DNA from 2 places in the Shewanella sp. DNRA4 genome. Region 1 is predicted to be linked to the other one. Evidence: predicted binding sites of a transcription regulator. Region 1 holds the regulator's gene; the other holds the start of a gene.
What was found. Region 1 encodes sigma-54, which starts transcription at its own class of promoters, with help from an activator protein. Its sites were predicted from a motif close to GTTGGCACGNNNNTNGNNT; they were not measured.
Positions count from the first base shown of each region.

Region 2: the regulator sigma-54 is predicted to act here: its motif matches at 6,570-6,588, upstream of HG547_RS10470 (FlgO family outer membrane protein).

Region 1 is NZ_JABAIP010000003.1:71,912-86,811, forward strand. It holds gene HG547_RS03950 (phosphatase PAP2 family protein) at 1-511, shown strand, start outside; gene HG547_RS03955 (DUF2799 domain-containing protein) at 533-1,081, opposite strand; gene HG547_RS03960 (PA4780 family RIO1-like protein kinase) at 1,708-2,565, shown strand; gene HG547_RS03965 (transposase) at 3,289-3,519, opposite strand; gene HG547_RS03970 (OmpA family protein) at 4,176-4,868, shown strand; gene HG547_RS03975 (molybdate ABC transporter substrate-binding protein) at 5,086-5,913, shown strand; gene mgtE (magnesium transporter) at 5,988-7,352, opposite strand; gene HG547_RS03985 (HPr family phosphocarrier protein) at 7,542-7,817, opposite strand; gene rapZ (RNase adapter RapZ) at 7,804-8,658, opposite strand; gene ptsN (PTS IIA-like nitrogen regulatory protein PtsN) at 8,655-9,098, opposite strand; gene hpf (ribosome hibernation promoting factor) at 9,101-9,388, opposite strand; gene HG547_RS04005 (RNA polymerase factor sigma-54) at 9,417-10,892, opposite strand; gene lptB (LPS export ABC transporter ATP-binding protein) at 10,999-11,730, opposite strand; gene lptA (lipopolysaccharide transport periplasmic protein LptA) at 11,727-12,278, opposite strand; gene lptC (LPS export ABC transporter periplasmic protein LptC) at 12,265-12,825, opposite strand; gene kdsC (3-deoxy-manno-octulosonate-8-phosphatase KdsC) at 12,822-13,373, opposite strand; gene HG547_RS04030 (KpsF/GutQ family sugar-phosphate isomerase) at 13,373-14,350, opposite strand.
Region 2 is NZ_JABAIP010000008.1:117,789-132,688, forward strand. It holds gene flgD (flagellar hook assembly protein FlgD) at 1-657, opposite strand, end outside; gene flgC (flagellar basal body rod protein FlgC) at 682-1,098, opposite strand; gene flgB (flagellar basal body rod protein FlgB) at 1,101-1,505, opposite strand; gene HG547_RS10440 (protein-glutamate O-methyltransferase CheR) at 1,649-2,488, opposite strand; gene HG547_RS10445 (chemotaxis protein CheV) at 2,591-3,511, opposite strand; gene flgA (flagellar basal body P-ring formation chaperone FlgA) at 3,717-4,424, shown strand; gene flgM (flagellar biosynthesis anti-sigma factor FlgM) at 4,499-4,825, shown strand; gene HG547_RS10460 (flagellar protein FlgN) at 4,828-5,253, shown strand; gene HG547_RS10465 (LPP20 family lipoprotein) at 5,376-5,825, opposite strand; gene HG547_RS10470 (FlgO family outer membrane protein) at 5,822-6,454, opposite strand; gene HG547_RS10475 (flagellar assembly protein FlgT) at 6,733-7,908, shown strand; tRNA gene HG547_RS10480 (tRNA-Arg) at 7,964-8,039, shown strand; gene HG547_RS10485 (6-hydroxymethylpterin diphosphokinase MptE-like protein) at 8,087-9,412, shown strand; gene HG547_RS10490 (hypothetical protein) at 9,412-9,693, shown strand; gene HG547_RS10495 (N-acetylneuraminate synthase family protein) at 9,761-10,633, shown strand; gene HG547_RS10500 (thiamine pyrophosphate-binding protein) at 10,633-12,378, shown strand; gene HG547_RS10505 (SDR family oxidoreductase) at 12,371-13,105, shown strand; gene HG547_RS10510 (class I SAM-dependent methyltransferase) at 13,077-14,303, shown strand; gene HG547_RS10515 (ATP-grasp domain-containing protein) at 14,303-14,900, shown strand, end outside.

The DNA.
Region 1 (14,900 bases):
ACTTGAGACGTTGCGTGTTTATCGTAAAGGTTTTATCTATTTATTCTGTAGTGTTCTTGCTAGCGTGTTGTTGGTTCGCTTAGGTAAGAGTTTCACTCATATGACTTGCCCTTGGGATGCCATTGAATTTGGTGGGCGTATGTTGCATAGCTCTCTGTTTGCACGCTTACCAGAAGGGGCTGAGTTTGGTCAGTGCTTTCCTGGAGGACATTCTAGTAGCGGTTTTGCTTGGGTCGCGAGTTATTATGTGCTCAAGGAGTACTATCCTCGTTACGCAAAGTTTGGCTTACTCTTTGGGATTGGATTAGGGGCTATTTTTGGTTTTGCCCAAGAACTGCGCGGTGCTCATTTTTTAAGTCATGACTTATGGAGTTTGGCGATTGCGTGGACCTCAGCAAGCCTGCTTTATTATAGTTTTTTCTTACGTGTTCCTAAGGTTAAAAACAGTAACGTCGCGAACAAAGTCAGCCTTATCGATACTAAAGTTTTCGAAAAAGGCATCTCTAAGTGATTATATGGGTTAACTTTTCAATTAGAACCTAAATTGAAAACGAATATCTCCATGGCGCAGACGTAAACTTTCGTCCAGAAGATGGTTCTTCTCATTCAATAAAATATTTTTTTGCCTTAGTAATTCGGCTTTGTCGGTGAGATTGTTTAGTTTGTTATTGATACTGCTAATCTCGCTGTCAATAGCATTTAAGCGATCGGCTATTTCTGCTAAACGTTTATTAATCAGATATTGTTCATGTCCTTGATTGTAGCGTTCAACAAATTGATTGTTATTACAGACGCCGTAGTAATATTCTCCCGCCAAACCAATACGGTAACCATTTTCTGGCAAGCAATAACTCATTAATCCTTGTTGATATCCTTGCTGCCATTGCGTCGCATCAACCTTGAGATTAAATTCACGGCAGTCCTGTTGATATTGGTTGAGCCTACTCGCAGCAGCACCGCGGTTACCATCGGCTAAGCCAGTGGCGTACCAATCATTATCACGGCATTCTTCGAGTGAAAGACTCGTGCATTGAGTGAGGGAGAGGGCTGTCAGAGCGAGTGCAAAGTTTAGGTATCGCATTTTATTATCAAAAGAGTTGCAAAAGTGGTATCAGCATAAAGCTTAGTACTGGGGAGATCTAGCGCTATATTTCGCCCTTTGTGCGGTTATTTAGTAGCACCAAGCTGGCTTGGTTACCCTATCTTTATCACAACATACTAGGTGGATAGTGCTAACGGGTTGAGTTTATGATAATTTAATACTTTCAATAGCTTGGGGTAACACTTTGGCGATATCCCCTCATTTTTGCTCAAATAGGCATTGATACCCCATAACAAACGTGGAAAACCATTTTAAGATTATTCTGAAGGTAGTTAATGCTTGGGTAACGGCTTAAAGTCGCCGTCACTTACGGCAGAGTGATCTCGTTGTGTGTTTAATGGTTGTGGGATTTAACATGTTGCTGATGAAGCGAGCAAGTATTTGTTTGGGGCAATCAAGGAGATAATGTGCCGTTCTCTGCAAATGTATTGGCTTTAAATCCACCATTTTTTGCTCTTGTGTTCCTACGCTAGGTGCTTTAGTTTTTACTGAAGTCGGGTATGCTTACCCTCATTTTGTTATTCATTATTGGTAGAAGGCTGCTTTATATATGAAGATTTGCCCGGCACATTCCATCTTAGGCCTAACTAAGGTATAAGGTCGGTATGAAAACTCCTAAACGAATCCAACCTCTGGTTGATGAAGGACTGGTTGATGAAGTCATCAGCCAGTTAATGAGCGGTAAAGAAGCTACTGTGTACGTTGTGCGCTGTGGTGAAGATATTCGCTGCGCTAAAGTATACAAGGAAGCGGACAAACGTAGTTTTAAGCAGGCGGTGGTTTACCAAGAGGGGCGTAAAGTCCGAAATAGCCGTCGCGCTCGCGCAATGGAAAAAGGCTCTAAATTTGGCCGTGAGCAAATGGAAGAAGTCTGGCAAAACGCTGAGGTAGATGCATTGTTTCGCTTGGCTGATGCCGGAGTGCGAGTACCAACCCCTTACGGTTGCTACGATGGTGTGTTACTCATGGAATTAGTCACCGATAGTGAAGGTCATGTTGCGCCTCGCCTTAATGATGTCAGCCTTAGCGCTGAGAAAGCTATACATGACCACGCTTTAGTGATGACTTATGTCAAGCGTATGCTTTGCGCAGGCTTAGTCCATGGTGACTTGTCCGAATTTAATGTCCTAGTCGATGATCAAGGCCCTGTCATTATTGATTTACCCCAAGCGGTAGATGCGGCAGCGAATAATCATGCTAAATGGATGTTGGAGCGGGATGTCAATAACATGACGCAATATTATGGCCAGTACGCACCTGAATTGCTCAAGACTCAATACGCGAAAGAAATGTGGGCCTTATTTGAAGCTGGTCAGTTAAAGCCTGATACGCAGTTAACAGGTCATTTTACTGAAGTATTAGTCGATGCCGACGTCAGTTCTGTTTTGGATGAAATTCAAGCTGCCTATGAAGAGGCTCAGGAGCGCAAGCAGCGACTTCAAGAAGCCAATGAAGATTATTAGTAGAATATTCTTCAATAAAATAGACGCCTTATGAGCGTCTTTTTTATTGGGATTAATTGCCTGGTGCGAGTGTTAAAGCCTGTGGCATTGCCATCCTTGGCACAGGCGTTATGCCCCTTCCTTTCCATTGAACCACTCAATAAAAGGACAAGACCAAAGGGAGAAATATGTTGATGGGCCACAGAGCACTATCAACATATTAATCTTTGGGGGAGATAACTCCCTCGAGCCTTGCCGAAACCTTCCCAATAACACAGCCATCCGTGGCGCGCTATCCTAGTCTAGCGCTGGATCGTCATTGATCCGTGAATAAAAGGACAAGACCCGAGAGGGTAATATGTTCATGACTTGGGGGAGCACAATTCACATATTTGATCTTTGGGGGAGATAGCTCCCTCTAAAGCCTTGTCAACACCTGCCTCTTTTTCTCTTGCAACACTTTGAGTGTTAAGTTGACAGAGTCGGACAGTAAACAGCACAGTTATTATTGTTATTTTGTACGATTTATATCTTAGGTCGTTGGGGAGCGATAATAGATATCCATCCGACTCTGTCTAAACTGTTATTTATTGCTAATCCAATTAATTGGATGACAAGGCCGGACGTAAAAGGGCGCTGTTATTATTGTTTTTAGCACAACTTTCATATCGCGTTAGACCTACAGGGCAATATGCAATGGGGTCCGGCCTTGTCTATAAGGGCACTGGGCGAGGTTACCTCAACCTATATCGTGCGTAATTCACTGTTTAGCTGCTTAATACGTTTCTGCAGCTGGGCAATTTCATTTATTAAGGCGCATTCACGTTGCTGCGGCTGTTGCTCACTTTCCCTTACCCACTGGTAAACCGCTTTAGCCGAAAGACCATACTGTCGTGCGACATCAGAGAGTAATCTGCCTTTGACTTTTACTTCAAAAATAACGTCAGGTTTAAGATTATGATTGACGATTCCCATGGCCTATCCCTTTTCACTTTATGCTATCTGTATGCGCTTTAACGGGTTCTTTGGGGGTATTCCTTCATGATTATTGGCGCTGCTCTATATCCCACTGACTATGTCCTATATGGCGCAGGGACAACCATTCGTGGTGACAATGACTAATGAGTTTCATCAGATGTTTCATCTCTTCCTCCTCAATCCACTTAGGGATTGTGCTTCGATTAACATGCCTCACAACGGGCACTTAGATTAACGTCCATTGATGTCAAACAGCTTACTTAGGTATCGAGTGAGTTACGCTTGGGGTCTCTACTCTTCTACCTATTTATTAGTATGTAAAATCCGTGCCAATTTTTTAATATATAAATTAATGTTTAAAATCAATTGATTGGGTTTGTGTTTCAAACGATTGGCTTTAGAAGTTATGTCAGAAACGGTGCAGCTTGCACTATTTCAGTGCTTTTACTCTAAATGTTGCATGAATAAGCCAAAGATGTTTTGGTTTGGTGTTTTTTGCGATTAAATTACTCATAAACTGAGCAAAGAAACGATTAAAGATTGTCTCGAAAGAGAATGCTTATATACTGCGATTTTTTCATGGTGTTTTTGGCGATTTACCACGCCCTTTGCCTTTCAAAGGCAAATCTTATCAATCATGTTATGAGGTCATAATGATGAAGCCTTCTCTGATTAAATCATTGCCAGCATCTAAGCTTGCTATTGTGGTTATGGCTAGCGCCTTGATTGCGTCAGGCTGTTCGACTGTCAACCCCTATACCAACGAACAACAAACGGCAAAAGCGACTACGGGGGCGCTAATTGGTGCAGTTGCTGGAGCTGCCGTTGGTGTTGCCTCGTCAAGTAAGAGTGACCGCGGTAAAGGAGCTTTAATTGGTGCAGCCTCTGGCGCCGCCCTAGGTGGTGGTATTGGCTACTATATGGACGTACAAGAAACCAAATTACGCCAACAACTCGCTTCCACGGGAGTTAGCGTAACTCGCAGTGGTGACAATATTATTCTTAATATGCCAAATGAAGTGACTTTTGGTGTGGATCAAACCGAGCTGAGTGAGGGTGCTAAGCGGGTACTGAACTCTGTTGCGCTGGTGGCGAAGGAGTATAGTAAGACCCAACTTAACGTGTTGGGTTATACCGACAGCAGCGGCTCAGATTCATACAATTTACGTTTATCGCAGGTACGAGCCAGCGAAGTAGGGAACTACTTGATGAGTAAAGGCGTGGCTTCCGCTCGCGTAAAGTCTAAGGGAATGGGTGAATCGAGTCCAATCGCATCCAATGCTAGTGCCGAGGGACGCGCGCAAAACCGTCGTGTGGAGATAGTGTTGACCCCAACGGGTCAATAATCATTCATCAAGGTTAAAGTCGCCTGCGGGCGACTTTTTATTTTATCGTAAGGGACAAATTGTCCTTCCGTTATCTATATTGAGTGATCTTGTCCGCAATCATCTCTATTTGGGCTTATCAGGCGAGTATTCGACTTGATCCTGCTGGTATTTTCCCGTTTTGTATGTAGTTAGTTAAATTAGGATAACTATTTCGCAGAGCCAAAGGAGAGCAATTATGGCAAAACAGGGCTTACTACTGGCATTCAGTTTAGGGACTACAGTGATGGCAGGGATGGTACAAGGTGCGCCAATAAACACTGAGGCGACAGCCCCTATTGAACTAAGAGCCGCGGGCAGTTTAAAGGCGGCGATGAACGATATTATTGCGGCTTACCAAGCGAAATCCCAAGCTAATGTGGCAGCGCAGTATGCGCCTTCGGGTTTATTGCTTAAGCGGATCCAAGAGGGGGAGCGGGTTGATATTTTTGCCTCGGCGAATATGAAACACCCGCAGGCCTTAGTCGATGCGGGAGTGGGTCAACAGGTGCAAATGTTTGCCCGTAACCAGCTCTGCGCCATTGCTCAAGCGGAAGTGCCACTCACTAGCGCGAACTTATTAGATACCCTGCTCGCGCCGCAAACTAAACTCGGGACTTCGACGCCAAAAGCCGATCCCGCTGGCGACTACGCTTGGGCAGTCTTTGCGAAAGCTGAGGCCTTAAAAGCTAATGCAAAAACCACATTAGAAACCAAAGCAGTGCAGCTAACGGGTGGGCCTGAGAGTGCTAAACCGCCCAAGGATCGTAATCCCTATGCTTGGGTGATGGAAAATAAGCAGGCGGATGTGTTCTTAACCTATTGCACCAATGCGGTGCTGGCACAAAAAGAAGTGCCTAGCCTTAAGATTGTCGATTTACCGCCAGAGTTAGCCGTTGGTGCCGACTATGGCCTATTGGTGTTAAAGGATGCCAATAGTGCAGCCGCACCTCTGGCCGAGTTTATTTTATCCCCAGAGGGACAGGCTATTTTGAGCAGTTATGGTTTTCAGCCGCCTAAAAAATAGTGCTAATCGATCTATTAAAAATGGCGCCCTATGGCGCCATTTTTGTTGTTCGCTTTGGCAAGCTTAGGCCTGTGCTAGTGCATTAAATACAACGTCGCTAATCCGAGAAAGGCAAACAGACCTATCACATCGGTGACTGTGGTGAGCACCATGCCGCCCGCCAACGCCGGATCTACTTTTAAGCGCTTTAAGATCAGCGGAATACTGGCGCCTGCTAGTCCTGCGACTGTCATATTGATGAGCATTGCACCGCCAATCAGGCTGGCAAGCGCCATATCATCTTTCCAAACTAATACCGCGATAAACACTAACATCGACCACATTAAGCCATTCAAAAAGCCAATCGCGAGCTCTTTGCCTATCAGCCAGCGGGCATTACTTTGGCCAATATGGCCTAGGGCAATCCCGCGGATCACTAGGGCCAAGGTTTGGTTCCCTGCGACGCCGCCCATGCTCGGTACAATCGTCATTAAAATCGCAATCGTGGCAAACTGTTCAATAGTGCCCTCAAACATATTGCTGACAGAGGCCGCCAGCAGAGCCGCAAATAGGTTGATAGTGAGCCAGAGCGAACGGCGGAAGGTACTTTTGAGTACTGGGGCGAAGGTGTCTTCATCATCGTCCATCCCCGCCATCCCCATCATAGAGTGCTCGGCGTCTTCACGGATAACATCCACCACGTCATCGATGGTGATCCGGCCGAGCAACTTGCCCTCACTATCGACCACGGGCGCTGACACCCAGTCATGGCGCTCGAACAGTTGCGCCACTTCACTGTCGGACATGCCCACGGGAATGCTCTCGATATCGGTATCGATAATGCTGCTGATATGAGTATTGGGATCGCAGGTGAGCAGATCCGCAAGTTTGACCCCACCAAGCACGCGATCGTGTTTATCCACCACGTATAAAGTATCGGTAGTGTCGGGCAGGTTGCCCCGTTGGCGCAAATAACGCAGTACCACATCGATATTGACATCGGGTCTTAAGGTTACTGTGTCGGTGTTCATTAAGCTGCCTGCGGTCTCATCGGGATAAGAGAGCGCTTGCTCGACTCGCTGGCGGTTTTGCAGACTCATCGACTGTAATACTTGTTTATACACAGTATCTGGCAGGCTTCGCAGAATATAAGCCAGATCGTCCGTATCCATGCTGGCGGTAGCCTTGGCGACTCGCTCTGGACTCATAGTGCTGATCAGCGGGTCTTTTAACTCTTCGCTGAGTTCATCGAGAATATCCCCGAGCTGATCTTGATCGACGAGTTGCCATAACACTTGCCGAGCCTTGGGAGGTGACGATTCTAAAATCAATGCGATATCTGACGGCGCCATATTTTGTAGCATTTGCCTGACATGCACAAACATACCACTGTTGAGGGCTTGACTCAGTTGGTCGAGACGGTGTTCGGCTTGTAAACTGTCTGAGGCTTCTACAGGCATGTTTCCTCCATGGCGGCGGTGGATGGGTTGGCGTTTAGCTATTGAGGACTTAAGCCAAAGCGCAGCAGTACATTGTAATTTAGCGCACGGGAGGGCGTCGAGTCACAAATGTGTTTTACTGGTATAAGGTGCTGAAATCAATACCAAACAGGATACTGAATACCGGCAGGGATCATCGAGATGATACCATCAGCAGGCTTCGTCAAACTTAGCGTCGATAAGGGCACAAATGGCATTAAGTGCAGGCTCGGCATCCGGGCCTTCGGCGATGAGGGTGATGGTTTTACCCATGCCCGTCTCGAGCATGAGTAAACCCAATACACTGGCGGCAGAGGCCTGTTTTTCACCTTGGATCAGCGTAATGCTGGCATCAAACTCAGAAGCAAGCACTACGAGCTTTGTGGCGGCGCGGGCATGTAAGCCGAGTTTATTGCAGATGGTGACTTGGCGCTCAAGTTTTGGCATGGCTCAACTCTCGATGGCGCGCATTGACTTTATGTTTGCCATTACTAAAACGTTTAGCTAGTTGCTCGGCTACATAGACTGAGCGGTGTTGGCCACCTGTGCAACCAATCGCAATCGTGAGATAGCTACGATTATTGCGCTCTAAATGGGGCAACCAGGTTTCGAGCAAATTCTCGATTTGCCAGATGAACTTATTCACCAGTGGCTGGCGATTTAAAAACTCCGCTACGGGTTCATCTAAACCGGTGAGAGGTCTAAGCTCCGGTTCCCAATGGGGATTTGGCAAAAAGCGCACATCAAACATAAAGTCAGCTTCGGTCGGCATACCATGCTTAAAACCGAAGGACTCGAAGTTGATCACCAGTTCCTTATCGACACTGCCAAGGAGTATTTGCCGCACTTGGTCGCTGAGTTCATAGATATTCAGATTCGAGGTATCTATATAGTGATCCATCTGCTGTGACAGCGGCTCGAGCAATTTGCCTTCAAGCTTGATGGCTTCTTGCAGTGACACTCGGCTCTTCGATAAGGGATGTAAGCGCCGCGTTTCACTGTAGCGTTTGAGCAACACTTTATCGCTGGAGTTTAAGAAGAAGCTGGTGAGTTCAGTGCCCGTAGGCAGGCTGGCAAGCTGTTTAACCAGCACTTTGTCTTGCTCTGGTAAATTACGCACGTCAACACTGATAGCAACGAGATCGTTACTGCCTTTGAGCTGTTCAAGCAAACTGCCAATCAACGGCAAAGGCAAATTATCGACACAATAGTAGCCGAGATCTTCAAGCACTCTAAGTGCGACCGATTTGCCTGAGCCTGAACGCCCTGACACTATGACCAGTTTCATCCAATGATTACCTGATAGAGTTCCGTTTCATCATGCGTCTTGCGCAATTGTTTTAATATTTGCTTGTCACTGAGCTTTTCAGCCATGCATGACAAGGTACTTAGGTGCTGCTGACATTGGTCGGCAGGCACGAGTAGTGCAAATAAAATATCGACGGGTTGTTTATCGATAGCATCAAAGGCTATCGGCTCCTCACATTTTATCAATATCGCTATGGGTTGTGTTATATCGGTTAATCGACCATGTGGAATGGCGATACCGTTACCTATACCTGTGCTACCCATCTTTTCGCGCGCCACGAGGCTTTCGAAGATCTCTTGAGATGAGAGGGTGGGGTACTGGGCAGCGGCTAAGTCGCTGATGAGTTCCAGTACCTTTTTCTTACTGCCCGGAGTGGCGCAGGTTGTGCACTCCGGCCGCAGTATGGTACGAAGTTCCATTGCTAGTGTTTTGTTAACTTCTCTTTGTGTTTAATAACCTGACGATCAAGTTTATCAATCAGGACGTCTATGGCAGCATACATATCTGCATGCTCTGAAGTCGCGAAGACTTCACCACCGGTGAGGTTGATTCTCGCTTCGGCAATTTGTTGCATTTTCTCAACATTGAGCACAACGTGCACATTATTGATCTGTTCGAAATGACGTTCAAGTTTTGAAAACTTTTCCTCAACATATGCCCGTAACGATTCAGTAATCTCGATATGGTGTCCACTTAGGTTTATTTGCATAGAAACGTCCTCCGATACTCACAATAGGCTATAAACTTTTACGCTGATTGGAAGGGGGAATAAGCATCGCTTCTCGGTACTTCGCAATGGTTCTGCGCGCAACGTTAATTCCCTGTTCTGCCAGAAGTTGAGCCATCTTGCTGTCGCTTAATGGTTTTTTCTGGTTTTCCGCTGCAACCAGTTTCTTAATGAAAGCTCTGATTGCTGTGGATGAGCACTCACCGCCATCATCCGTCCCGACGTGGCTTGAGAAGAAATATTTTAGTTCAAAAAGTCCTTTTGGGGTATGCATGTATTTTTGTGTGGTCACCCGTGAAATGGTGGACTCATGCATCTCTACCGCCTCGGCGATATCGTTTAGGACCATAGGTTTCATGGCTTCTTCACCGTATTCGAAGAAACCCTGTTGATATTGCACTATACAGTTTGCCACCTTGAGCAGTGTTTCGTTACGGCTTTCAAGGCTTTTAATAAACCACTTGGCTTCTTGCAGATGCCCGCGGATAAATTGGCTATCGGCTTGGCTTTTGGTACTGCGCGCCATGGCTGCATATTGCTGATTTACGTTGATTTTTGGCATGCAGTCAGGGTTTAATTCGACCACCCAACGGCCGTTTTTCTTCGACACCGATACATCGGGGATCACATATTCTTCATCGACAGGGGTGATGAGTAAACCGGGGCGAGGATTTAAGGTTTGGATCAGCGCAATACTGTCCCTTAACTCGTCCTCTTTCAGTTTGGTCTTACGCATTAACAGCCTAAAGTCGCGAGCGGCGATCAGATCTAAATGATCTTTGATCAACATGCGGGCGTTTTCGAGGTGTGGAGTATCCGGCGAGAAGTGGGAGAGTTGAATAAGCAGACATTCGCTTAAATCCCTTGCCGCCACACCAACGGGGTCGAAGTGTTGAATACGCTTGAGCACGGCTTCAACTTCGTCGAGTTCAATCTCGGGATTGCCCATGGCTTCGAGGATATCTTCAGTGCTTTGAGTGAGATAACCTTGATCGTCGATGGCATCAATAATCGCGGTGGCAATGGCTAAATCGGTTTCAGAGAAGGGCGTGAGGTTTTTTTGCCATTCTAAATGTTCGTACAACCCCTCGCTAGTTTCCCCTTGGAAGGGCATGTCATCTTCACGGCTAGCGCCAGAACCTGAGTTTGGCGATGCGGTAAAGACTTCATCCCAAGTGGTATCCATGGGTAACTCTTCGGGCAGAGATTCTTTGGTCAGCGACTCGGCAATGTCCACGGTTGAATTATCTTGTTCCTGTGGCTGGGCAGTCGTTTCGCTAAAGTCGGTATCGGCGATATCTTGCTTACGTTCGCTAGGCGCGTCAAATTGCTCCTCTTCCAGCTCGAGAAGAGGATTAGAGTCTAAGGCTTGCTGGATTTCTTGTTGCAGTTCCAATGACGACAGTTGCAGCAGGCGAATGGCCTGCTGAAGTTGTGGCGTCATGGTTAACTGTTGACCCAGTTTGAGCTGGAGTGACGCTTTCATGTTACCGCTGATCCCTAGGTTATTATTGTGAGTTTAGGTCGCTTGATATCATATGGATGGAGCCTAGCGCTCTCAAATTCAAGGCTTATTAGCTTTGTTTTAGTAACTATAGCCTGAATTGTTCACCTAAGTACACCGCCCTAACTTGCTGATTGTCTAAGATCTCTGCGGGTGTGCCCTCGGCAATAAGATTACCGTGACTCACAATGTAAGCATGTTCACAGACGTCTAAGGTCTCGCGCACATTGTGGTCAGTGATCAGTACACCAAGGCCTCGGCTCTTAAGCTGCTCGATAATTTTTTTGATATCGATAACGGAGATCGGATCAACGCCCGCAAAGGGCTCATCAAGCAGAATAAACTTGGGGTTGGCCGCTAAGGCGCGGGCAATTTCGACGCGGCGACGTTCACCGCCCGATAAGGACATGCCTTGGCTGTCACGAATATGGGTGATATGGAACTCTTCTAGCAGTTGCTCTAGTGCTTCTTCGCGCTGGTCACTATTGAGCTCTTTACGGGTTTGCAGTACCGCCATGATGTTGTCGTGTACGGTTAATTTACGAAAGATACTCGCTTCCTGTGGTAGGTAACCAATACCTTTGCGGGCACGCAGATGCATAGGATCGGCGGTTAAATCATCATCGTCGATAAAGATATGGCCTTTATCGCTTTTAACTAAGCCCACGACCATGTAAAAGGTGGTGGTTTTGCCCGCGCCGTTAGGGCCGAGTAGGCCGACGACTTGACCCGTTTTGACCGTCAGGCTGACATCTTTGACAACCTGACGACTCTTATAACTCTTGGCGAGATTCTGTGCTTTTAAGGTGATTTGGGTCATTTAGAATCCTGTTTTTTCACAGGTTTATCTGTTGGTGTATTTTTGAGTTCTTCCTGATAGTTATCAGGTTGAATAATGGTAATTACGCGATCATCACCATTGCCGCTACTTTCGGCGATCAGTTTTTGCTGAATAATATCGTAACGAATTAAATTGCCTGTAACTTGACTACCCGCTTGGTCTAGGGTCGCTGTACCAGTTAGGGTCAACGTCCGAGTGGCCATTTCATAGCGAATCTCTTTGGCGCTAGCAGATGCAGGGCGGCCATCATCAAGGATTTGGCTGTAGGTTGCCGGATTTCCAGTAGCCAGTAAGACTTTACTATTTTCGCCTTCGACAGAAAATGCACGGAGTTGATCCGCATGGATTTTAATTGAGCCTTGAACAACTTCAACGGGACCGAAGAAAATGATCTGATTGTTTTTAATGTCTGCGGTTTGACTGACGGCTTTAATTTTCACTTCTTGCTGTAAGTCACCGATCTTGGCGAAGGCATTCATGCTTATCATTAGCATTAGGCTGGCAAGTAATATGTTATTTTGCTTCATAGGTTCCTACTACCTGACTGGTCAATTGCACTTCCTGCGCGTTAAGGTCGGCATAAAGGCCTTGCCCTTGAATATTAAAATCTTTCCCTGTGACGTAAATGATGCGGTCAGAGGTCATTATCATTGTGTTGAGATCGAGTTCTAAAAAACTGGTGGACAAGGTTTGTATCGGTTCACCAGGGCTGATGGCATCGATAATAACATTATTTTCTAATGCAACCTTGCCAGTATCTTTGTTGAGTCGACCTTGATCGGCTCTGATCTGCCATTTTGCTTTACCTTGGTCGGGATACACAAGATAGACAGGCTGAATAAAGTCGGTTTGGTTTTTAAGCTCATAGTGTTCCATGTGCTTTGCCGTGACGCGACTATTGACTTGTCCTTGCTCGTTAAACTCGATGCTGCGCAGATCTTCGATAATGTAGTCGGGTCTGTCTGTATCATTCAGGCTGCTATCGGTATCGCCACCGCGTTTTTGTTGGACCTGCCAATACAGCACTAGTGCAGTACCAAAAAAAGCAATAATGGCGAGGGTCACACGACTCATATGCTCATCCCATGGGCTGAGGTAAATTTGTTTTGACTCAGAAGTAATAGATCTGTCAGCTCTCTGAGCGCACCATGACCACCATTTAACTGGGTCACAAAATGGGCGTGTTGGCGCACATAGGGATGTCCATCGGCGACACAGACGGCAAGACCGACGACATTCATCACTGGCAGGTCGACAATATCATCACCGATATAGGCAACTTCTTCTGGTGTGACATTGTAGAGCGACAGCAGTTCTTCATAGGGGACAAATTTATTATCCACACCTTGATAAATATGGGTTACACCGAGGGCCGTCATGCGGTTTTCAACAATTTTAGACTGGCGGCCTGTTATCACGGCCAGATTAAAGCCACTGGTCAATAATGAACGCACGCCATAACCATCGCGGGTATGGAAGGCTTTGAGCTCTTCACCCGAGTTGCTTAAATAAATGCGGCCGTCAGAAAATACCCCATCCACATCGCAGATCAGCAGTTTAATTTTTTGCGCTCTTTGCCACACATCATCGCTGATCGGGCCGTAAAATCCTTGCTGTGGCATTAAATGACTCCCGCTTTGACCATATCGAGCATATTGAGCGCGCCGACAGGATGATTGTCTTTATCTATCACTATCAGGCCGTTGATATTTTTTGAGTCCATCACTTGCAGCGCCTGTGCTGCCAAGACGTTTTCAGTAATTGTGACACAGTTTCGCGTCATCACATCGGCGATAGGCGTGGTGCGTAGGTTGACTTGGGCATCGATAACGCGGCGTAGGTCGCCGTCGGTAAAAATACCCACGAGTTTGTTTTGTTCATCGATCACCGCCGTCATGCCTAGGCCCTTCTTGGATATTTCATACAGGGCATCGGTAATACAGATATCGTGTTTAACCAGTGGTAAGTCATCGCCGCTATGCATGACATTACTGACTTTTAACAGTAGCTTACGCCCTAGGGCACCGCCTGGGTGAGACATGGCAAAGTCTTCCCGAGTAAAGCCTTTGGCTTGCAGCAGCGCAATGGCCATCGCATCACCCATTACTAAGGTTGCGGTGGTGCTCGAGGTTGGCGCAAGCCCGAGCGGACAAGCTTCTTCAGGCACTTCAATACATAAATGAATTTTGGCCAAACGTGCCATCGTGGACTCAGGTTTGCCCGTCATGGCGATAACGGGAATGGCTTTACGTTGGATAACGGGCATCAGCGCAAGGATTTCGCTCGATTCACCCGAGTTCGAAATGGCGAGGATAATATCATTATCAGAGAGTACGCCTAAGTCGCCATGGCTGGCTTCGCCAGGATGCACAAAGAAGGCTGGGGTGCCAGTGCTGGCGAGGGTAGCAGAGATTTTATTACCAATATGGCCAGATTTCCCCATCCCCATCACGATGACTTTGCCGGTGCAGTTGAGGATTAACTCGCAGGCTTGGGCGAATTCAACGGAATCGACATATTGATAAAGATTGTCGAGGGCCGATTTTTCAATATCGATGACTTTACAGCCCCACTGGCGCAATTGTGATTGGTCTACCATGTCTATCTCTCTTCTTGCATTGTCTTTGTCGCCCCGTCTGGGATTGGAATAGCACAATTTGGTACGCGATAAAGATGATAAAATTAACGGCTTGTTACTTTGAGTCGCATGCTATTGTTTAAGCTCTGCGCCTAGGCATTAGGGCAGAATATATCGTTTAGCCATTGAATGCCTTGAGCAAAATCATCGTCTTTGGTATTTCCCTTTTGCCACCCGCAGTGAGTAAGGTAACTATGATGGCCAGTTTGATGCTTAATTGCAGAACTCAATAGCGTTTTTAAGTTAAGTTGTACTCACATAATCTTTGTGTCAATTAGCTTATGTCGTGAGCGTTTACAAAACCATTTTGCTAATTTATCAACACAGCTGAAAACATTAAGTAACACTTTAGCTTCACAGAGCGAAAACTTAGGGCGCATTCTCGCTGGAAATGAGGCAAATTGAAAGTATCGCAGGACGATAGTGTCGATTCTGTTGTAGGTTAAAGCGCAATTACGTACAATTTGCGGCTCTTCGATTGGTCTGGGCAGGAAGCGTAGGCCACCTCTTT
Region 2 (14,900 bases), on a different contig from region 1:
AGCTAACGCTTGTGATTTATCATTCACCAAACCCGATGCTTTAATCGAGTAATTACCTGCAGCAACGGGTTCTCCTTTATCATTCAAACCATCCCACTTGACATCAGTGTTACCACCCTTACTACCATCAACAGTAAATGTTCTAACGACCTGCCCTTTATCATCTTCGATTCGAACATTAATGACGGGAATTTTCTCTGAAGTACTGATCACACCATTTAAGCCTGGGCTTTCTGCAGAGATATAACCCGTATCAGTCGGTAACAGCACTTTTCGCCCAACTAATCCCGATGCTTGCAAAGCTTGGCTTGATGTCATCACACTGTTTAAATTAACAATTTGATCATTTAACTTAGAAATGCCATCGACAGTAGAAAAAGATGCCATCTGTGCAATCATCTGGTCGTTATCAACGGGCTTGAAGGGATCCTGCATCGATAACTGCTGGCTGAGTAATGAGAAAAAATCCTCTTGAGTGAGCTGCTGACTCTTAGCCTCTGGAACAGCAGAACTATTCGGCAAACGTAATCCATCCAAAAATGGGTTACCTGTCGAGCTAGTCGAGGTTTTCGTGGTATTGGTTGATACCGTATTCGATTGAGTGTTTGTTTGAGTCAGCTGCGATGAGGTTTGACTCAGTTGGTTAATGAGGCTCACAACGTACCTCCTAAATAACGCATATTATTTACCCATCCCAAGTGTTTGTTGCAGCATAGATTTTGCCGCCTCAGCCACTTGAACATTCATCTGATATGAGCGAGAAGCTGAAATCATGTCAGCCATTTCTTCCATGACATTCACATTTGGTTTGTAAATAAAGCCATCAGCATCCGCCATCGGATGATCCGGCGAATACTCTTTTAATAGGGGCTTATCACTCTCGACGATGCCTTTCACCGTGACACCTTGAGAAGCTTGTTGCTGACTTTGCGCCTTGGCCATTTCGGCTTCGAAAATAGGATGACGAGAACGGTAAGTTTTATCTACACTGCTGGAGACTGAATCTGCGTTAGCAATGTTACTCGCGGTAGTATTTAGCCGCAGAGATTGGGCTGACATGCCAGACCCCGCAACATCGAAGATATTAAATAAACTCATGATTAATCCCCTCTCAGCGCTTTTTTCATACCGCTAAATTTACTGTCTAAAAAACCCAGAGACATTTGATATTCGAGAGCATTTTGCATAAATGCTGATTGCTCTTGTTGAACGTCGACAGTATTGCCATCCCCAGTATCGGGTTGATTCGGCACTCGAAATTTAACGTACTGCCCGGTTAGCTGCGCTAGCCCAAAATGCTGCTCATCAGCGGTCATCTCTAAGCTATTACGCTGTTGTTGCTGGGTTTTAGCAACATTTAAGGCGGCAGAAAAATCGACGTCACGGGCTTTATAATGTGGCGTATCAGCATTTGCGATATTGCTTGAAATCACTTCAGCCCGCTCAGCACGGATCCCCAACGTGAATTGGTGAACACCCAGTGCCTTATCAAAATTAATCGCCATAAAATTGCCTCCATCGTGTCACTCACGGGAACAAAGCAATTCATGTGCCAATACTTTTATGGGAGGTAATAAAGTTTGTGAGGGATGCAGCAGATAAAAAAATTACCGAACTATGCCGGTAATTATCAATTAAAATCAAATCCTTAAGTTTTCTTTTGGTAATAAATGCCAGGGTTACAACGAACCATATCAAATTCATCAGTAAGGCCAGCAATGGATTCGGATGCGCCTAAAAAGAGGATACCTTTGGGATTTAACGCGGCAGCAAATTGCCGCAAAATTTTTGCTTTTGCCTCAGGGGCAAAATAGATCAACACATTTCGGCAAAAAATAATGTCAAACTTACCCAACAAAGTGTAACTCTCGAGCAAGTTATGAGCTCGGAAATTGACGAGACGTTTAACGTTATCCTTTATGCGCATGTTGCCAGAAGGCAAAGCATCAAAAAACTGCCGCTTACGTTCTTCAGACAATCCACGTGCTAACGCTAAACTATCATACTCAGCATTTTTACAACGCTCCAACATAGAAGGCGAAAGATCCGTTGCTTGAATCGAGGCACCACCAGGCAGCGCCCCAGGTTTTTTTTGCTGGTACTCTAATATGGTCATAGCTAAAGAATATGGCTCTTGACCCGACGAGCAAGCTGCAGACCATATCTTTAAAGGTCTACCTAACTTACTGTATTCTGGTAATAGCACATTATTAAGCAATTCAAATGGATAACGATCACGAAACCATAAGGTTTCATTAGTGGTCATGGCATCAATAACTTCAGCTCGTAAAGCTCGTTCCGTTGGTTTCATCGAATGCTTTACCACATCGGATAACGAAGGAAGGTTATATTTGCCCATCAATGGCGCGAGACGACTACGTACGAGGTATTGTTTATTTTCACCTAGCACGATGCCGCTATGTTGTTCTAAGAACAACCTAAATTGATTATATTCTGCTTCAGCGAGTGATTTATCAGGCACATTCACGTCCTAGATCCTATAGCAAGCACCAAAATAAGTGCACAACAATCATGTAATAAGGGCTAGATTATAGCGTAAAGCTCAACTAGGCACTAACCCACACTCTCACTACAAACTTAAATGCTTGTTCACTGCCGCAGCTAATTCGTCAGGGTTAAATTTTGCGATAAAGTCATTGGCACCAACCTTTTGTACCATGGCTTGGTTAAAGACACCGCTTAATGAGGTGTGCAGTACCACCTTGATATTTTTAAGCTTAGGATCATCACGGATCTCAGCCGTTAAGGTATAACCATCCATTTCGGGCATCTCAATATCGGAGATAATGAGTGGAATTTCATCAGCAACGTTATTCATTTCACTTGCAATGGCCTTGAGCTTATCAAGTGCCTCACGACCATCCTTTGCCGTGTCAATTTGTAAATTTAACGACTCTAACGACCGAATAATTTGCTTGCGTGCCACCGCCGAATCATCAATCACCATAATATGGTAATGCTGACTTCTATCGAGAGTAAGTTGCTCATTAACCTCTTCACTAATGGCCGTTTTGACAGGTGAGATTTCATCTAAAATCTTTTCAACATCCAAGATTTCAACCAACTCACCTTCAATCTCGGTAACCGCGGTTAAATAGGAATAACGCCCAGCACCTTGCGGTGGCGGCATAATAGCTTCCCAGTTCATGTTGATAATACGTTCAACAGAACTAACCAAGAACCCCTGCACACTTCGGTTATATTCCGAAATGATGATAAAGCAATTTTCAGTGCTCGCTAACGGACGCCCTCCCGTTGCCGCACTCAGATCGATAACAGAAATAGTTGTGCCGCGAATATGGGCAACTCCTTTGACGTAAGGATTGAGTTTAGGCAATGTCGTTAATGGCGGGCATTGCAGAACCTCTTTCACTTTAAATACGTTTATCCCAAACCGTTGACGACCATTTAACTTAAATAGCAATAGTTCTAGCCGGTTTTGACCTACGAGTTGGGTTCGTTTGTTGACTGAATCAAGAATACTCGACATAACTCTGCCTTGTTGTTCTGTTTATGTACGGCCCTAAAACTCGTTTGAGTATAGGCATATTAATTGCTTACGTCTTGTTATCGATAAACATAGTTGAAACTAAGTCAAACTTCTGACACCAAAAATCTAAGAAAGAAGCATTGAACAGTTTCACGCTTGATAAAAGTATAGGTGTATTCTGGCGTTACAAGCTAGTCTCTTCATTATGAAAGTAAATTTAGTCTATTTTTTGAGTATTTTCGCATTTTTTCTATCCACGGCAGCTAAGGCTGAACCCGTGATACCTAGCGTATCGGCGATATCCGAATTAGCTAAAGCCCTTATTAATGAAAAGATTGCTGTACCTGCAAATGCGAAAGTCGACATTAATCCACAAACGGTCGATAACCGAATGCTGCCAGCACAGTGTACATCACCAATAAGGGTCGAATTAGCTTCAGAACGCGAAATTAGCCGTAATAACACCATAAAAGTCAGTTGTGATACCCCCGATCTCGCCTACCCTTGGCAGATTTTTATGTCTGTTCGAGTAGACATTCTTTTTCCTGTTGTAGTCGCAACCGAAACCTTAGCGCCAGGTGAATTAATCAGTCCTTCACAGGTCGAGATCCGCTATGTTGACCAAAATAGTTTGCGTGGTATGCAATTTAGCGATACTAATCAGCTTACAGGCGTTAGAGTTAAACGCCGAGTCGCGAAAAATTATCCTATTTTTGCGAACAACCTTTGCTTTGTCTGTAAAAATGACACAGTGTCGATTTATGTGCGTTCAAATAACTTCGTACTAAAAACTGTGGGAGAGGCGCTGCAAGATGGTAATATCGGCGACCAAATTCGAATCAAAAATAGCAGTTCTAACAAAGAGCTAGATGCCATAATTACGGCGATTGGCGAAGTAGAAGTTAGAATGTAAAATAAGCTAAAGCTTTTCGATAAGCTGCCGATACCCCAGTTAAGAAATCCGTATACATGACGCTGGAGCCTAAAATGGCAATTGATATTAGCAAATTTAACGCCGGAGCGGCCGCACAAGTCCGTTCAAACAGCACTAAACAAAGCAGCGAAAGCGAGAAAACCTCTCAGGTAGCGGCTAAATCAACTCAACTAAAAGGTGACTCTGTTGTCATTACGGCTCAAGCTCAACAGTTACAAGGAGCTCAAACCAAAATGGCCAGTCTACCTGAAGTCGACCAAAAGAAGGTGGCCGAAATAAAACAAGCCATTGCCGAAGGTCGTTATAAAATTGATCCCGAAAAGTTGGCTGCGAATATTGCCAGCTTCGAAGCAGAATTAAATGAGCTTAATAAAGAGTAACTATGACAGAAATAGCTAAACTGGTAGATCAACAACACGCCCATTTGGCTGTTCTTAAACAAATTATTCTTAAGGAAAAAGGCGCTTTGGTTGACCAAAACGCCGATTTGCTTTTGTCGCTTGCTGAGCAAAAATCAACATGTCTACAAGCCCTTAAAGCAAATGATGACTTGCTGGCTAGTCACAGCGATAAAGCCTTACTCACGGAGCAAGTTGAGCTATCCGATAAAATGGCAGTGGTTAAAGAGGCTCTCGCAGAATGCAAAGATCTCAACGCGCAAAATGCTAGTTTGATCGAGATGAATCTTGCAAGCCTAAACCGCTTTGCACAAGCCTTGCAGGCGAGCCGAAATGCCACCACGCTGACGTATAACGATAAAGGTAAAACCTCAACAATATCAAGCTTAGGCAATGATCTAAAAGCGTAAGGCGTTATAAGTACAAACGGATTTCAAACAAAAACCGCGCTTATTAAGCGCGGTTTTTGTTTATCGATTATCCGTATCCAAACCATCTCATGCTTGTCTTCTGGTTGATAGGAGATGACACCTTAAAAGTAAGTGACTTCTTTAATTCTCTGTGGCCGACTCTGCTGCTGATAGATTTGCCATACCTTAGAAAAATCAAGTTCTAACTCAGTAACGTAATGCTCACCTGCGGGATAACTTTTAACTACTCTTGCGCCGCGGATCACCCCAGTGACTGAAGCTTTAACATTATCATCGGTTAGCATCCAATCACTGACACTGCTGTTAGCGGTGATCTTTTGACCATATACTTGTTCAGCTAGCTCACGGTAAGCCACAATTTTGGATGCTTGCATCGCCATCAACATTCTTTGAGATTGCTCTTTCGCTGGTTGAGTCGCTAACGGGGCATAACCAATTGCCGTTAGCTTAGGGAAGCTAGATGGAGGAACATCTTCCCACTGCACATACTTGTCTCTAGAGGCACAACTTGTCAGTAGAAGCGCCGCAATCACCAACAGGTAGCGTTTCATTTTCCATCTCCTAATACACGCACTTCATTCATACCGGGAGCCGACTGACGATATAAAATCCCATCGTGGGAGATCACTTGCTCAGAGGGCTGCATATAATTGCTTAATTCTTTTTGTGTAACAAAGGTCTGTGAAGCTGACACCACTCGGTTGTTACTTAAGGTAACGATTCGAGTATTAATCGCTAAGCCATTAGTCGTCGGGCTCATCGTGGATACCACAATATGGTCAACAGGCAAATTAGTAGACAATTTTTGCCAGTCACGCGTCAAAATAAAATCGCCCTCACCAGTAACACGCAGTCCATCGGCGAGATTTAACTCCACCACATTAAATTGAAAACTGTGCAACGATGCCATGAGTCCCTGCTGCAATTGCAGCGCAACCGCATTCGTACTCGTCATGTCGCCCACTAATACTGGTGTAGTTACAACGATAGGTTGATCAGGACGCAATGCATCATTTTGCTTGACTAGCTCGGTCACAATACGCTGCGCTAAATGATTAATCACCGCTGTCGGCGGCAAACCATTGCCATCAACTAGACTAGGTTTTGGCGGCACAACGGGTTTAGTCGCACACCCAATCAGCGCCAAAAGAGCCAGGGGAATGAACGCACGCTTTAGCATGGGAATAACCTCATTATCGATATCAATGCGCCTCAAAGCGAGCCGCAATCTTTAGTCAAAAAGATTGCAAATATTAGACCAAGTCAAAATACAATCCTTGATTCACTCACCAGATTATCGACAACGGTGCCAATAACTTTACCCTCGACACCTATTCAGCAACTTCAGATAGTTTGGGTATATTTCATAAATCAGGCACGGAACTTGCTTTTACAGCCAATAAAACCGCCATTAAACTGACTCAACTGATTGGCACAATTGACCTGAAGGGCTTATTAATGAACATACTCAGAAAGCACTTGCTCATCATTAGCAGCCTACTACTGGCCGCACTTCAAGCTAATCAAGCGCAAGCAGAATGGGTCGAAGCCAGTGGTGAAGCAATCATCACTAATGGCAACATCGCCCAAGCGCGGGAAGAAGCCATCAATCAAGCGGTTAGCTATGCCACCCTCAGCACCGGGATCCAAATATCCAGTGAACAACAAACCACCAACGGCAATCTCACGCAAGACAGCTTCGCCATTAATCGTAACGCTCAAGCGATTAGTATTCAGTTAGTGAGTGAACGCATTCAAGGGAATAAAATTTATGTGTCGCTCAGGCTCGATCTGAATGATGACCCAACACAACAATGCCCAACGGGCCAATTAAAAGCCGCGATCCTTATTCCCCAAGCCCAAATAAAAGATCGAGCACAATTACGCTACGGCCAATTATCAGGATTTGAAGAAGTCATCTCCGAAAGACTCGGTAATAGTATTGATGGCTACTCATCAACTGGATACAGCCATATCCATGCCAAAGAAAGGCTCGATATCGCACAAGAACTGGTCGATATCCGCGGCTATAGACTTCCGAGTTGGCTGAGTGAAATTACCGATAGCCAATACATTTTACTACCGCAAATTATTGATATTTCAACCGATCCAGTACAAGCCACCTTTATGGGATGGTGGGATGAAGCGCCACAAAGGCAGTTCCAATTAAAGCTTAGCCTTTATCACGGCATTAGCGGTGAAGAAGTATGGAACAAAACCTACAGCACATCGGCTCGGTGGGAATTTGAGGAACAAGCCATTGTTGCCCCCAATAGTGATAGATTTTGGCGTTCATCCTACGGCAAAAATATCAGCCAACTGCTGCAAGAAGCGACTCGCGATATTGATAACACGCTCAACTGTAGGCCACTACTTGGGCAAGTAGTCAGTCGTCAAGGAGACCGGATTATTCTCAACCTAGGCAGAAAACATGGCATTCGAGTTGGCGATAAGTTCCAAGTGGTGTTACAACGCAATTTACCGGATAGACTCAATGAAATGCGTGCCATTGCTACCAAAAGCCGAGCAACAGTGCAAATTGAACAAGTGAGTGAAGAAAGTGCAACAGCCGTACTCGTTGACCAAAATGCGGTTTACAATGTACAGATAAACGACATCGCGCTTAAGATTTAAGCAACTAAATCATAAGCCTTTTAATCAAAGATAAAACCAGTATAATCACCAGCGTCTCTTCATAGCTCAACAGGATAGAGCAGCCGCCTCCTAAGCGGCCGATCGGGGTTCGAGTCCCTGTGGAGAGACCAGATAGTGATGTCGGTAATATCAACACGAAAGCTTCCGAGGAAACGGAATGACTGAACTATTTGCCACTAATCTGAATATTATCGCTAAACGCTGGCCAATTGTGGCTGCAGCGATAAAAAGCCAATCAATTGACCATCTTGATGCGCACTTAGTTCAAGGCCAAAACCAAACTATCAGTGTTAATGGTATTCAGCTCAGCAGTCGCCATGACCGCATCACTGAAGCACAGCTGTTTATTAGTAGCCTTCCCTCAAATGTTCACCAAGTCACGGTTTATGGCGTGGGTATGGGTGATGTGCCGAGTCTATTAACGGATAATCCGCAATATCAAAAAATCGAAGTTTGCATTTTAAACTTAGCCGTATTCGCATTGCTGCTTTGTTACACCGATCAGAGGGAATGGCTCAGTCATCCGAATGTGCTATTAAATGCGATGCCCAGTGCCACGCTGCAATTTCCGAATGTTGCCATTACCCCAGATCTCAATCTAGTCAGTGATGACAATGCCACACTGAGGGATCTCTTGGTGATGGAGCTTAATCGTGATTTCACCAATCGACACCATCAAATCGATGATCCTGAGATCCTTAAGCGCTTTGCCGATAATCAGGTTTTTATTACTAACGATCCTGATGCTGCCCATTTAACGAAAAGCTACAATCCATACAAAGCAATTGTTATAGGCTCAGGTCCGTCTTTAGAAGAACATTATGCTTATCTTAAGCAACTGAGTTTAAGCCCATCGAAACCCTTGTTGATTGCTGCGGATACGGCTTTACGTGGCTTACTTCATCATCAGATTAAGCCTGATATCGTGGTCTGTATTGACGGTTTAATATCCTCCTATCATTTGCCTTTGTCAGAAACCCAAGAAATCAATCTTGTGTATTTTCCTCGGGTAGCCCCCGAAGTATTAGCCCATTGGCTAGGGCCAAGATTTGTGGCTTATGGCACGAGTAAAATTTACGACAGCATGGCCCAACTGAACCCCAAGCTGAGACTGTTTACAAATGGCAGTGTGATTCACCCAGCAATTGATTTAGCCGTTAAGTTACATGCTAAAGAAATCACGCTATTAGGCTGTGACTTTTGTTACTGCAATAATAAAAGTCATGCTTTTTGGAATGATTATCCATTTGAAAGCAAAGACAAATCTGAAAAAATATGGGTTGAAGCTGTGATACAAAAGGTGAGAGAAGCAAAACATTGGTTGATTAATGGTAAAGGTCAACGGATTGCAACTGATCTAAATCTTCGCGCTTATTTACGACATTTAGAACGCTATATTGCTAAACATCCACAGGTGAAGTTTTACCAAGCCAGTTTATCGGGCGCGAAGATCCGCGGTTCGCAATATAAGGAGCTGATTTAATGTTGTCTAAACCACATAATTCGCCAAAACCTTCACCAAAACAGTCCCTTGAAGACATGCTTTGCCAAGCGGCCCACTCCTTCCGTTTAGGCAAGGAAGCTCAGGCATCAGTGGAATTTCGTTTATGCCTCGATTCAATTGAGAAACATCACCCCGAGCTGATGCAATTACCCTCGTTTCAGCAAATGCTGGCGCCAATGCTACAAGCTCAGGAGCAACACGATTGGCTTAATCTTGCTGATTACTTAGAGTATGAGCTCATTGCCCTTGTCAGTCGCTAAAACGCTAATTTAAAGCTTCCCTGTCATTTGCCGTTAATACGTTATCAACACCATTGTGTGAGCCACTATGACTAAACATTCCCCTGTCTTTATCGCCGAAGTTTCTAGTAACCATCATAAAGACTTACAGCGTTGCATAGAATTTATCAAAACAGCTGCTGACATAGGTTGCGATGCCGTTAAGTTTCAACTGTTTAAAATTGAAGAACTGTTTGCACCTGAGATTCTATCTAAGAGTGAAATGCATCGTAAACGTAAACAATGGGAGTTGCCCGTCAGTTTTCTGCCCCAACTCAAGCAATCCTGCGATGAATACGGTATTCAGTTTTCTTGTACCCCGTTTTATCTCGACGCGGTAGCAGAGCTTGAACCCTTTGTGAATTTCTACAAGATCGCATCCTATGAATTACTTTGGGACGACCTACTCGCGGCCTGCGCGAAAACAGGAAAACCAGTTGTGATTTCAGCGGGCATGGCCACGATAGAAGAAATCGATCACGCGTTAAAAACCTTGAAAGAAAATGGTGCCAATGACATTACCTTACTGCACTGTGTTTCTGCATATCCAACCCCAGAACGTGAATGTAACTTAGCCGTTTTGGGCAGTTTTAGAAATCGTTACCAAGTTAAAGTTGGATGGTCTGATCATACTGTTTCCAGTGCTGTCATTAATCGGGCCATACACAGATGGGAAGCCGATGTTGTCGAGTTCCATTTAGATTTAGATGAAACAGGCGATGAATACGCTGCTGGTCATTGCTGGTTACCACAACAAATTGCAACGGTAATTCAGGGAGTCAAACTTGCAACTGTTATTGATGGAAACCCAGTAAAACAATTTGTTGCCAGCGAAGCCTCAGATAGAGAATGGCGAGCCGATCCGCAAGATGGATTACGCCCAATGAAGTCTCAAAGAGAAAAATTTGGAGTATCAGAATAATGAGTATGTCCCCAATTACAGTAGTAGCAGATGCTATTATTGAATTTTTAGCCCACCAAGGGATTAAAGCATTTCACAATTATCCCGGTGGAACCATCGCTCCTTTATTAGATGCTTGCAAACGTTTCGGAGTAACCGTTTACACTTCACGAAATGAGCAAGGTGCCGGTTATGCTGCACTAGCTCAAGGCAAACTAACCCAATTACCAGGTATAGTGGCAGTAACATCAGGCCCAGGTGTAACCAACGTATTAACGCCCGTCGCCGATGCCTATTTTGATGGTATTCCGATGTTAGTATTTACGGGCCAAGTGGGTACTGGCGACCTCACAGGCCAAAAACGAGTAAGACAATCTGGATTCCAAGAAGTTGATACCCCATCATTGATGAAACCTATCACTAAGGGGCAATTCCAACCTAAAAACAGTGCGGAGCTATACGCTATTCTTCCTATTGCATGGCAACTGGCTTTAGAAGGCAGAAGAGGTCCTGTTTCGATTGACTTACCAATGGACGTTCAACGCAGTGCAGCAACTGAATCCATCAAAGTTCCCGAAATGGTTGCTTATCCAGTCAATAACACTGAGCTAGGCACTTTTATAGATGAACTAATCAATGCCATTGAACATTCGCAAAAACCAGTGATTATTTGCGGCAATGGTATGACATCACCCGCATTAGTGGATGCAATCCGTACCTTAAGAAACTACTGGCCTGCGCCAGTGAGCCATAGCTTGCTAGGCGTTGGAGTTTTGGACACCGATGATTCTGGGTCATTAGGGTTTCATGGCCATACAGGTAGCCAATTAGCAGGTAAAGCCATTGCTGAGTGTGATTTATTACTGGTATTAGGTTCCAGATTAGATGTTCGCCAAACTGGCACACTGAAAACAGCCTTTGCCTCCAATGCGAAAATTTTTAGAGTCGATTTAGATATTGGAGAATTAACTGATAGTCGTATCGCTCACCATAAGGCTGTTCAAGCTGAACTAGAGCAATTTTTTGATGCCTTACACCCCAAATTTGCTCAATTATCACCACCTAATCTATCATCATGGCATAACACTATTTCGCAGTGGAAAGCGCAATTAGCTTGGCCCTACCCAGATTACCCAGGAATTGCACCTAAACTCTTGCTAGAAAAACTAAGCAACTCTTTACCAGAGAACACTATCGTCACCACAGGTGTTGGCGCACATCAACATTGGGTTGCAAGGCACTTTAGATTTGCCCTCCCCCATCGCCAGCTTTTTACCTCGGCAGGCCATGGCACCATGGGCTATGATCTCCCGACAGCGATAGGTGCCGCAATCCACTCACCAGAGTCCACCATTTTGTGTATCGCTGGAGACGGTTCATTTCAAATGAATATCCAAGAACTGGGCGTGCTCAAGGAGTTAGGCCTTAAGATCAAAATACTGGTTCTGGATAACCACAGATTAGGCTTAGTATCTCAATTCCAATTAATGAATTGGGAAACTGATACTGCTTGTGGTAACAAACAATCGCCTAATTTTGCCTTAATAGCTCAAGGTTACGGCATTAAAGCATTGCATTGTAGTGATAGCGCTAAACTAGAACAACCATTGGCTGAATTTATTGAGACCGATGAATCTATTCTGCTTCATATCGAAATTGCCACACAGCATGATGTCCTCCCAATGCTATTAGGGGGTCAAACAACAGATAAAATGTGGCCTTACTTTGACATGCAAGGTAATCCAAGGGATCCATCAAATGTCTAAACTCGTTTTGATCACAGGTGGAAGCAGAGGAATTGGTGCCGGTATCGCCAAAGCCTTTGCGGAGGCGGGATATTGGGTCGCTATAACTTACCTTAATCACCAAGATAAAGCCGTGTCATTAGCTAACATCTTAGGAGATAAAGTAGCCGCTTTTGCATTGGATCAATCAAAACCTGAGAGTATTAAACAATGTATTACTGAGGTCGAAAAATATTTTCATCGAAGTATTGATGTACTGATTAATAATGGCGCCATAGCCCAGGAAAAGCCCTTTAGCGACATTACTGCCGATGATTTTACCACTATGCTGAACACTAATCTGCGCGGCCCATTCTTGCTCGCACAAACTTGTATTCCTGCAATGCAACAGCATGGCTTTGGCAGAATCATCAACATTGGCTCCATTGGAGGTCAGTGGGGAGGCTATAACCAAGTTCACTATGCCGCAGCCAAGGCAGGGCTTATTAACCTAAGCCAATCAATTGCAAAAATCTATTCGCGAGATGGGATAAGAGCCAACACGATTGCTATAGGTTTAGTTGCAACAGAAATGACTGAGCATGAATTGAATACCGAGGCAGGCAAACAAAAAGCAGCGGCAATTCCAGTTGGACGTCTTGGCCAAGTTGAAGATATAGCCTCAATCGCCCTCTTTCTCGCCTCCCAAGATAGTGATTATCTCAGTGGACAAACCATAAATGCCAATGGCGGAATGTACTTCGGATAAGGATGCTCTTCTAATGATAAGAAATTGCTTTCTTTGTCAATCAAAAACCGAAGTTGTTTTTTCAACAACTTGGGCACTTCCAGGCCTCGCACCAAGGGAAATTGGTTTTTCTGTATGCCCTGAATGTGGATCTGTTTGTCAAAGTCCATCGGTTAGTTTCGATGAAATGATGACGTTTTATAGCTCGATGGCGGTTTACACTAATCCAGGAAGACAAGAGAAACCAACTGAAGCCAAGATTAGAGATCTTGATGAGCAAATTCGTTTTATTCGTAGAGGCATAGGTTTCCTTCCCAACTCAGCACTGCAAATTGGTAGCTCTGACGGTTATACCTTATCGCGTTTTCGCGAGGCAGGAATTAGCAGAGTCCTAGGCGTTGAACCAGGTACAGCGTCAGTTGAACTTGCAAAACGGTTATATCAAATCGATTGTATCCACGGCAGCGCAGAAGATTTTGACACTGACGAACAATTTGAGCTAATTATTTTGACCCATGTGCTGGAGCATCTTTATCATCCCCAAGATACCCTAAAAAAATGCCATAACCTGCAACAGAACATGGCAGAGGGGTTTATTTATGTCGAAGTGCCACTCATGGCTAAACCTGCCAGTCTATGCCCTGGATTTTTCTCTTTCGAACACATTAATTACTACACTCGGGATAATTTGGTTCGCAGTCTGAGCGAAGCGGGTTATTCAGTTGTATCTCTAGTCGAGCACTACAACAGTAACCTTTCGCCTATTATTGGCGTGCTAGCAAGTACCAAAGCACAAGACCACTGTGATGATGCACAACCCAATATCAGCCGGAATAGGGCTATTTTGTCTGATTACCGCGCAAAAGAAGTGGCGTACTGGCAAGGTTGTTTAAATGCAATATTACCAGCACTTAAGCAGAGTAAGCGAATCTTCCTTTGGGGTGCAGGTATCCATACATGCCAAATTGTTGCCAACACTAATCTTATCGACGAATGCGTTATAACGGGACTGACTGATACCTCCAAACTAAAGTGGGGATTAAGGCAAGGTGAGTGGATTTGCCAAGCGTCAGATACAATCGATTGGCAGGATGGAGATTGTGTCCTCATATCATCCTACGCCAGTGAGAAAGAAATTTTTGATGCGCTCAAATGGCTAAGAGATAAAGGTATTCTCACCTTAAGACTTCACAATGTTGACGATACTCGGACTCATTAATGACAAAGAATTTACTGATTGTGGGTGCAGGCGTAGAAGCCTGTGAAGGTATCCGCATTGCCAAGGAAATGGGACTTAAACTTGTTATTGCTGATGGCAACCCCTCCGCCCCAGGACTTACCATGGCAGATTGGCCAATTATTGCCAGTACCTACGATGGTCAAGCCATCTTAGCAGAAGTCAAAAAACTCCAAACACAGGGCGTAAATATTGATGGTGCGATCGCCATGTGTGCCGATGTACCTTTAAGTGTAGCTATCGTCAGTAATGACTTGGGGTTGCCAGGCCTGTCACTTGAGTCAGCTTTTTGGGTTTCTGATAAATTAGCAATGAAAAAGAGGCTGCAAGCAGAGGGGATTCCTATTCCACGCTTTGCGGATGTATCTGATAAATCAATTTTACTTAGTCAAGCCAATCAGATTGGCTTTCCACTGATTATTAAACCCGTTGATAGCCGTGGCGCACGCGGGGTGCAACTGATAGAGATAGCCTCAGAGCTTGATAGTGCATGGGAATTGGCTGCCAGAGAATCCCCAACCTCAAGGGTCATGCTGGAAGAATATCTCGAAGGTCCACAGTTCAGTACAGAAACCTTGG